One region of the Streptomyces polygonati genome, then DNA from elsewhere that is predicted to be linked to it. Evidence: riboswitches for the same ligand, from Rfam matches in the RefSeq annotation. Region 1 holds a riboswitch; the other holds the start of a gene.
What was found. A riboswitch is a leader RNA that binds a small molecule or an ion and turns the genes downstream of it on or off. The one in region 1 is predicted to bind cobalamin.

Region 1 (4,167 bases):
TCCTCGGTCCCGCGGGCGTGCACCTCGCCCAGGATGCCGAGCGTGCTGTCGTAGAGGGCCGGGTCCCCCCAGACCAGGAAGGCGCCGTGGCCGCCGTCCGGCAGCTCCTCGGCGATCAGGCGCTCGTAGACGTCGGCGCGGCGCCGCCGCCAGTCGTCCACGGCGGGCGCGTAGGCGGCGGAGGGCGCGGCGCGGTCCCGGTCCGGGTCGCGGGCGGTGACCACCCGGTGCGGCCCGGTGGCGTGCCGTCGCAGGATCAGCTCCCGCAGGCCCGCCAGATCGGCTTTCTCCTCGCCCTTGTCCAGCAGGAAGAACACCTCGGTACGGCCCAGGGCTTCGACCGCCTGCAAGGTGAGCTGCCCGGGGTCGCCGGCGCCGATACCGATGACGTAGATCTGCTTCACGCCCCGGAGTCTGGCACACCGCGCGCCGCCGGCCGCGGCCAGCGCGGGCGGGGGTCGCCCGAGGTCAGCGCAGGGCGCAGTCGCCGCACAGGGCGCCCTGCGCGCCGGGCGCCGCCCGGTAGATCAGGCAGCAGCTGCGGCGGCGGAAGACCCCCGCCGCGTCGGTGGCGCTCTCCCCGTCCAGCGGCGGGCTGGCCAGCAGGGACGCGGCGAACACCGAGGTCCGCGACGCGTGTTGGGGCCGGGTCCGGCCGAGCGTCACGGCGGCGCCGTTGACGGCCGAGGCGGTGTTGCCGCGCAGGATGTGCCGGGAGACGCCGAACCGCTCGAAGCACGACGCCAGTTCCTCCAGCGCTCCGGACACCAGGCCGGTCGCGAGGAGTCCGGCGAGGGACTCGGCGCCCGGACGCGGCTCGCCGAGGGCGCCGGTGGGCAGCGACAGCGGTGCGGGGCCGCCGAGTACGGGCTGCCAGCGCACCTGGCTGAGCGTGAAGAGGAGCGGGCGGCCGAAGAGCACGGCCGCGGCCAGCGCCGGGGAGACCAGGCGGGCGGCGAGCCCCAGGTGCGCCACCGAGGCGGCGACCCGGAGTTCGACGGCCTCGGCCGGCTGCCCGCCGGCGTCGGCCAGCCACCGCCGTACCGCGGTGACCCGGTCCGCCAGCAGCGGCGCGGACACGGGCTGCCAACCCGGCCCGCCCGCAGCGGAGGACGCCGGCTCGGCCGGTCCGTGCGCCTCCAGTGCGAAGAACGGGCCGAGCGCGGTGATCTCCTCGATCACCGCGCCCGGGCCCGGTCCGACCGGTGGTGGTGCGGGCGCGCTCATCCGGACGCGCTCATACGGGTACGGGGGCCGGCGCGGGGACGGCCGGGCGGTCGGGGCCGGGCTGGAGCAGGCGCTCGGCCAGCGGGGCGAAGACCAGGCCGATGGCCGACCAGAGCAGCAACTGGGCGGCGACCGAGTAGAAGCGGAAGGTGTAGAGGACGTCGGCCGGGAAGCCCGGATAGACGATGGCGCCCTTGGAGTCCGTCAGCGGGAGCGGCGTCTCGGTGGCCTGATCGCCGAACTGCTCCTTGTTGACCGCGAGATGGCCCAGCGCCGGCAGGATCAGCATGACGGCGCCGATCGCGACGACGAAGGCCGCGCCGGCCAGCAGGACCGCGTTCCAGTTGCCGAACCGCGCCTGGAGGCGCTTGCCGAGCCAGACGGCCCCCACCAGGAAGGCGACCGAGCACAGCACCATGATCAGGTAGAGCCCGCTGCGGGCCCTGATGGTCTCCTCGTGCCCGATGGCGGGCGGGTTGGCCGGGTACTTCAGGAACGGCACGAGATACATGCCGAGGAAGCCGCCGGCCGCGACGGCCAGCGCCAGCCCGCGGGGGCGCAGCCCGCCGACCCGGCCGAGGCAGACGGCGTAGGCCACCGCGAACAGCGCGCCCATCGCCGTACCGAAGACGATCATGCCGACGCCGATACCGACGTCCGCCTGGATGGTGCGGCTGAACAGATCCGGGCCCGCGGCCGTCGGCGCGAGTCCGGCGGCCTTGTCCAGCGCGGCCTGCGCCGCGTCACGGCCGCTCTCGTAGTCGATCGCCTTCCCGATCTGCGGTTCGGCGAAGATCCGGGCGAAGAGGAAGGCGAGCAGCCCGGCGACTGCGCCGGCCAGCAGGCCGCGCAGTATGAGCTTCTTTTCCATGTCGAGTTGTCCGTACGTCAGGTGAGGGAGTGACGGGATGACGGGTCAGTGGCAGGGGAAGCCGAGGAAGTGACGCGCGTCATGGACGAACTCGTGGATGTGCATGTCCTTGCCGAACACCGAGACCGCGCCCTGGTCGACACCGATGAAGTAGTAGGCGGCGAGCGCCAGGAGTGAGGTGCCGACGAGCCATATCACGGCTTTGGAGATCGGCAGGACGACCGGTGTCGCGGCCGGGCGGGAAGAAGAAATGCTGCTCAAGGGTGGGCCCTCCTTGGGGGATCGTGCGTCCCTGTTCCATGGGCGTCGTGATGGGCGGGTGTCTGACTCCCCCTCCGCCTGGCGGCGGTGGGCTCACAGTGGCGCGACCGTGCCGGAGTTCCACCGGCTTCCCCACGTCATCACTACACCGAGGAGCGTAGAGGCGGCCCTGTCATGCGTCAATCAGGGCGCACGCCGGTCGGAGGCGCCGCGCCGCAGGTGGGACCCGTCGGCGGCCGAGGCGCGGCGGCGCCCGGGGCGTTCCCGCACGGCTCCCCGTGCCTTCGCGCGACCCCGCACGACCCGCCACGACCCGCCACGACTCCACTGCCCCCGGGGCAGGTGCCTGGTCACAGGTGTGGCGCCGTCGGCGGGTGGGCACTCTTGCGAAGAGTTTGCAACTAGTAAGCTGCCGCGTGTAGCCGCTGGAACCGACGCCCCCGGAGGACGCCGAAATGACCATAACCGCCGAGACCCCGGTCGCCGCCGGGTCCCGATGGCGCCGGATCGCCGACTCGATGAGCCGGGCGGAGTGGACCCGGCTCGGCGGGATGGCGGCGTTCATCGTGGCGCTGCATCTCATCGGCTGGTTCGTCCTGGTGCTCGTCGTCGCCCCCGAGCACTACAGCCTGGGCACCGGTTCCTTCGGCGTCGGTATCGGCGTCACCGCCTACACGCTGGGCATGCGGCACGCCTTCGACGCCGACCACATCGCGGCCATCGACAACACCACCCGGAAGCTGATGGGCGAGGGCAAGCGCCCGCTGTCGGTGGGCTTCTGGTTCTCCCTCGGGCATTCCAGCATCGTCTTCGGGCTGACCCTGCTGCTGTCACTGGGGGTCAGGTCGCTGGCGCACCCCGTCCAGGACGACGACTCGCGGCTGCACGACGTGACGGGCTGGATCGGCACCACCGTCTCGGGCACCTTCCTCTACCTGATCGCCTTCATCAACCTGGTGATCCTGGCCGGGATCTGGAAGGTCTTCCGGCAGATGCGCGAGGGCGACTTCGACGAGGCCGCGCTGGAGGAGCACCTGAACAACCGGGGCTTCATGAACCGGCTGCTGGGCCGGGTGATGAAATCGATCACCAAGCCGTGGCAGATGTATCCGCTGGGTCTGCTCTTCGGCCTCGGCTTCGACACCGCCACCGAGGTCGCACTGCTGGTGCTGGCCGGGTCCGGCGCCGCGTCCGGGCTGCCCTGGTACGCGATCCTGTGCATGCCGGTGCTCTTCGCCGCCGGGATGTCGCTGCTGGACACCATCGACGGTTCCTTCATGAACTTCGCCTACGAGTGGGCCTTCTCCAAGCCGGTCCGCAAGGTCTACTACAACCTCACCATCACCGGTCTGTCGGTGGCCGTCGCCCTGATCATCGGCACCGTGGAACTCCTCGGCCTCCTCGGCGAGAAGGCCGGGCTGCACGGCGTCTTTTGGGACTGGGTGGGCGGCCTCGACCTGAACATCGTCGGCTACGTCATCGTGGGCCTGTTCTTCGTCACCTGGGCGGTCGCCGTGGCGGTGTGGAAGTTCGGCGACATCGAGGAGAAGTGGTCGGCCGGGCTGCGTACCGCCGATCCGCGGGACTGACCGCCCCCGCCCGTGTCAGCCGGCCGGGCGGGCGCCGATCACCACCGTCGCGTACAGCTCCTCGTCGGTGGCCACCCTCGGCTCCAGGCCGCCCGCCCGGACGATCTCCACGGCGTGCGGTGCCTGCCGCTCGCTGGTCTCGAAGAGCAGCGATCCACCGGGGGCGAGCCAGTGCCGGGCCTCGGCGGCGACCCGGCGCAGCACGTCGAGGCCGTCCGG
Region 2 (4,167 bases), on a different contig from region 1:
AGGCGAAGACGCCGCCGCGGTCGATGTCGCCGACGATCAGGGTCGGCAGGGCGGCCCGGCGGGCCAGCGCCATGTTCACGATGTCGGTACGGCGCAGATTGATCTCGGCCGGGCTGCCGGCGCCCTCGCAGATGACGGCGTCGTACGTCGACCCCAGCTCCTCCAGGCACCCCACCACGGTGTCCAGCAACTCCCGCTGCCTGCCGCCGTGATAGCCCCGCGCGCTCAACTCGCCCACCGGCTTGCCCAGCACGATCACCTGGCTGCTCCGGTCGCTGCCCGGCTTCAGCAGCACCGGGTTCATCAGCGCCGACGGCTCCACCCGGGCGGCCTGCGCCTGCATCGCCTGCGCCCGCCCGATCTCGGCGCCCTGCCGGGTCACGAAGGAGTTCAGCGACATGTTCTGGCCCTTGAACGGCGCGACCCGTACCCCTCGGCGCACCAGGAACCGGCAGATCCCGGCGGTCAGCACGCTCTTCCCGGCGTCGCTCGTCGTCCCGGCGACCAGCAGGCCCTTCACCGGACACCTCCGGGCAGCGCGACCGGCCGCGCGCGGTCCGGCCGGCCCGCCGCGGCGGCGGCCGACAGGCCCACCGACACGGCGATCGAGACGGCCAGGGCCAGCGCGCCGACCCGGCGGGACAGGCGGATCGCCCGGGAGATGTCGGCGGCGGCCGGCGGGGGGAAGGACGCGCCCAGCACCGGGCGGTGCTCGACCCGGCCCGCGTACGACAGCGTGCCGCCCAGCCGCAGGCGCAGCGCGCCCGCGAAGGCCGCCTCGACGGGGCCGGCGTTGGGGCTTGGATGGGACGCGGCGTCGGCCCGCCAGGTGCGCACCGCGGAGCGGGGGTGGCCGCCGGCCGCCGCGGCCAGCGCGGCGGTGAGCCGCGCGCCGGGGTAGCCGAGCAGGTCGTCCAGCCGGGCGCCGGCCCAGCCGAAGCGCAGATAGCGGGGGGACTTGTGCCCGACCATCGCGTCCAGGGTGTTGGCCGCGCGGAAGCCGGCCAGACCGGGCACCCCGCCCAGCGCGCCCCACACCAGCGCGCCCACCACCGCGTCGGAGGTGTTCTCGGCGACCGACTCCACCACCGCCCGGGCGATCCCGTCCGCGTCCAGCGCCCGCGGGTCCCGTCCGCACAGATGAGGCAGCCGCTCGCGCGCCGCGGCGAGATCCCCCGCCTCCAGCGCCGCCGCGATCGCCCGTGCCTCCCGGGCCAGTGAACTCCCGCCCAGCACCGACCAGGTGACCGCCGCGGTCAGCCCGACGGACAGCGCGGGGGAGGAGGCCACCGCGCGCCGCGCCACGGCAGCCGCGGCCACCGCGCCTCCGGCGCACAGCGCCGCGTACACCGCGCCGCTGCCCCGGTCGTCCCGCCACATCCGCCGCTCCAGCGCGCCCGCCGCCCGCCCGAACCCGGCGACGGGATGGCCGCGACGCGGATCACCGACGACGAGATCGGCGAGAAAACCGAGAGCGGCGCCGTACCCGAACACACGATCGGCACGCATCCTCAGGCCGCCGTCGCACTCCGGAGGGAAGGACCCCGGAACCGTCGGGCAGCCGGAGGGTGCGCGACGGCGGTACGGGCACCGCGCGCTATGCGGGGAATACCGGGAATACCGGGAATACGGGGAACGCCGGGAACACGTATGCGTGGGCCGGTCATGGCAGAAGTCCTCACTCAGGGTCCGCGCCCTGGCTCGACGTGACCGGCGGTGAGAGTCTCCTGGCTCCCGGATCTACGCACTCCCGGTCTTCCAGCCGGAAAACCGGCCGTGACGTACGGGTTGGGAGTGCACTCCCCGGTGACAGTGGCGGGACCGCGCCGGATTCGCACCGGACTTCCTCTCCTGCCGCCGTATGGCTCCCGGAAGTTCACCATGCCCGCCATACCCCGTCAACTCGCCCTTGACCTGCGCCGACGCAATGTGGCGAGGTCCACAGCGGGCGGCCGGCGGCCGGGCCGGGGGCGGTCCGCCGGGCCCGGGGACCAACTCCCGCCGGTGCCTTGCCTGATCAGCGCACGGGTCAGGGCCTCGGTGGGCCGCCCGGCGGCGTCCCGGCCGGGCCTCAGCCCACGATCAGGTCGATGCCGTACGCGACCGCCGCCGCGCAGGCGGCGAAGCAGAGACACGCGCCGGTACGGCTCCAGGCGGCGGACTGCCGGGACAGCCCGACGACGCCGAGGGTGAAGACGCCGACCAGGCCGACCGTCGCGACGAGGGTGACCGCCAGGACGGTGCCGAGGGCGTGCCAGTCGATGCTCATCAGGGATCCTTGCCGAAGAAGGGCCGAGAAGGGTTCGTAACGCCCACGACGCCCGCGAAGTGCCGGGGCCCGGGTGGCTCGGGTGGCCCGGGCGGCTCAGGCCGTGGTGGGCCGGGAAGCGGGGGAGACCGGGGCCGGGGTCTGTGCCTGGACCGAGCCGGCGCCCCCGGCCTGACCCGCCGCGCCCGCGGCCGGGACCACTGCCGTAATGGTCCCGGTCACCGCTCCCTCCGGCCGCGGGTCGTTGACGTTCGCGTGGGTGACCGGCCGGCGCCGGGCCACCGTCCACACCGTGCCGCAGGCGGCGAGGGCCAGCACCGCGACCGCGGCCACTCCCCAGTCCCCCCGGTCGGCCAGCAGCGCCGCGCCCGCCGCGACCAGCCCGGCGGCCGGCAGCGTCAGCCCCCACGCGGCGGCCATCCGGCCCGCGGTGCTCCACCGCACCACCCCGCCGCGCCGCCCCAGCCCGGCGCCCATCACCGCGCCGGAGCAGACCTGCGTGGTGGACAGCGCGAAGCCGAGGTGGGAGGAGGTCAGGATGGTGACCGCGGCGCCGGTCTGCGCGCTGAAGCCCTGCTGCGGCTCGATGTCGGTCAGGCCGTGGCCCATGGTGCGGATGATCCGCCAGCCGCCCAGATACGTCCCCAGCGCGATCGCGGTGCCGGCCGAGACGATCACCCACAGCGGCGGGTCGGAGTGCGGGGCGACGGCGCCGCCGGTGATCAGCGCCAGCGTGATGACGCCCATCGTCTTCTGCGCGTCGTTGGTGCCGTGGGCCAGCGAGACCAGGGCCGCCGAGGCGATCTGCCCGGCGCGGTAGCCCTTGGCGGTGGCGGCCGGATCGGCGCGGCGGCCCAGCCGGTAGCTGAGCCGGGTGGCGAGCGTCGCGGCCAGCCCTGCCACCACCGGCGCGGCCACCGCCGGGACGATCACCTTCATGACCACCGCGTCGCCGTTGACCCCGTGCGTCCCGACCGCGACCAGCGTCGCGCCGATCAGGCCGCCGAACAGCGCGTGCGAGGAACTCGACGGCAGTCCGGCCAGCCAGGTCAGCAGATTCCACAGGATCGCGCCCACCAGCCCGGCGAAGATCACCTCGGGCCGTACGCCGGCCGACTCGTCCACGATGCCGCCGGAGATGGTCCTGGCGACCTCGACCGACAGGAAGGCGCCGACCAGGTTGAGGACGGCGGACATGCCCACCGCCGTCCGGGGCCCCATCGCCCCGGTCGAGATGGTGGTGGCCATCGCGTTCGCGGTGTCGTGGAAGCCGTTCGTGAAGTCGAAAACGAGGGCGGTGGCGACCACGATTCCGATCAGGAGCGTGATGTGTTCCATGGACCTGGATTCGGTGGATCGGGCAGGGGCGAGCCGAACGTACGGATCTTTGATGAACGGAAGATGAACTGTCGCCGTACGTGAGGTGCTGAGATGTCCGGAAGCTGAACGGGATGTCAAGCGGAACCGATCATGGGCGGTCGGCCCGGTGAATCCGCCCCGTCCGGTCGCCGACCGGCCGGGCCCCGCATAATGCCCCTGCGATGGCGCGAGATCCCCGGCGAGCGACGAGCGAGGTGGCCGACGATGCACGACGCGGTGCAGGACGCGGTGGAGAAGGCCTGGTCGGACGTGGTGGACACGGCCCGCCGCACGGTGACCGACGGACTGGTCGTCGGCACCTCCGGCAATGTCTCCGCCCGGGTCGGCGATCTGGTGCTGATCACCCCGACCGGCGTCCCGTACCACCGCCTGGGCCCGGACGACGCGGTCGCCGTGGACCTCGACGGACGGCAGGTGCGCGGCGAGCTGCGGCCCAGCAGCGAGCTGCCCATGCATCTGGCCGTATACCGTCGGACACCGGCCCGGACGATCGTGCACACCCACGCGCCGCACGCCAC

Region 2: another riboswitch for cobalamin. It lies ahead of ACFO3J_RS03335 (cobalamin biosynthesis protein); the one in region 1 lies ahead of ACFO3J_RS09945 (CbtB domain-containing protein).

The regions. Positions count from the first base shown of each region.
Region 1 is NZ_JBHSBB010000008.1:290,255-294,421, reverse strand. It holds gene cobF (precorrin-6A synthase (deacetylating)) at 1-404, opposite strand, end outside; gene ACFO3J_RS09955 ((2Fe-2S)-binding protein) at 469-1,227, opposite strand; gene ACFO3J_RS09950 (CbtA family protein) at 1,238-2,098, opposite strand; gene ACFO3J_RS09945 (CbtB domain-containing protein) at 2,144-2,359, opposite strand; cobalamin riboswitch at 2,396-2,546, opposite strand; gene ACFO3J_RS09940 (HoxN/HupN/NixA family nickel/cobalt transporter) at 2,878-3,948, shown strand; gene ACFO3J_RS09935 (putative protein N(5)-glutamine methyltransferase) at 3,964-4,167, opposite strand, start outside.
Region 2 is NZ_JBHSBB010000003.1:319,487-323,653, forward strand. It holds gene ACFO3J_RS03330 (cobyric acid synthase) at 1-520, opposite strand, end outside; gene ACFO3J_RS03335 (cobalamin biosynthesis protein) at 517-1,509, opposite strand; cobalamin riboswitch at 1,721-1,849, opposite strand; gene ACFO3J_RS03340 (hypothetical protein) at 2,072-2,269, opposite strand; gene ACFO3J_RS03345 (inorganic phosphate transporter) at 2,366-3,607, opposite strand; gene ACFO3J_RS03350 (class II aldolase/adducin family protein) at 3,854-4,167, shown strand, end outside.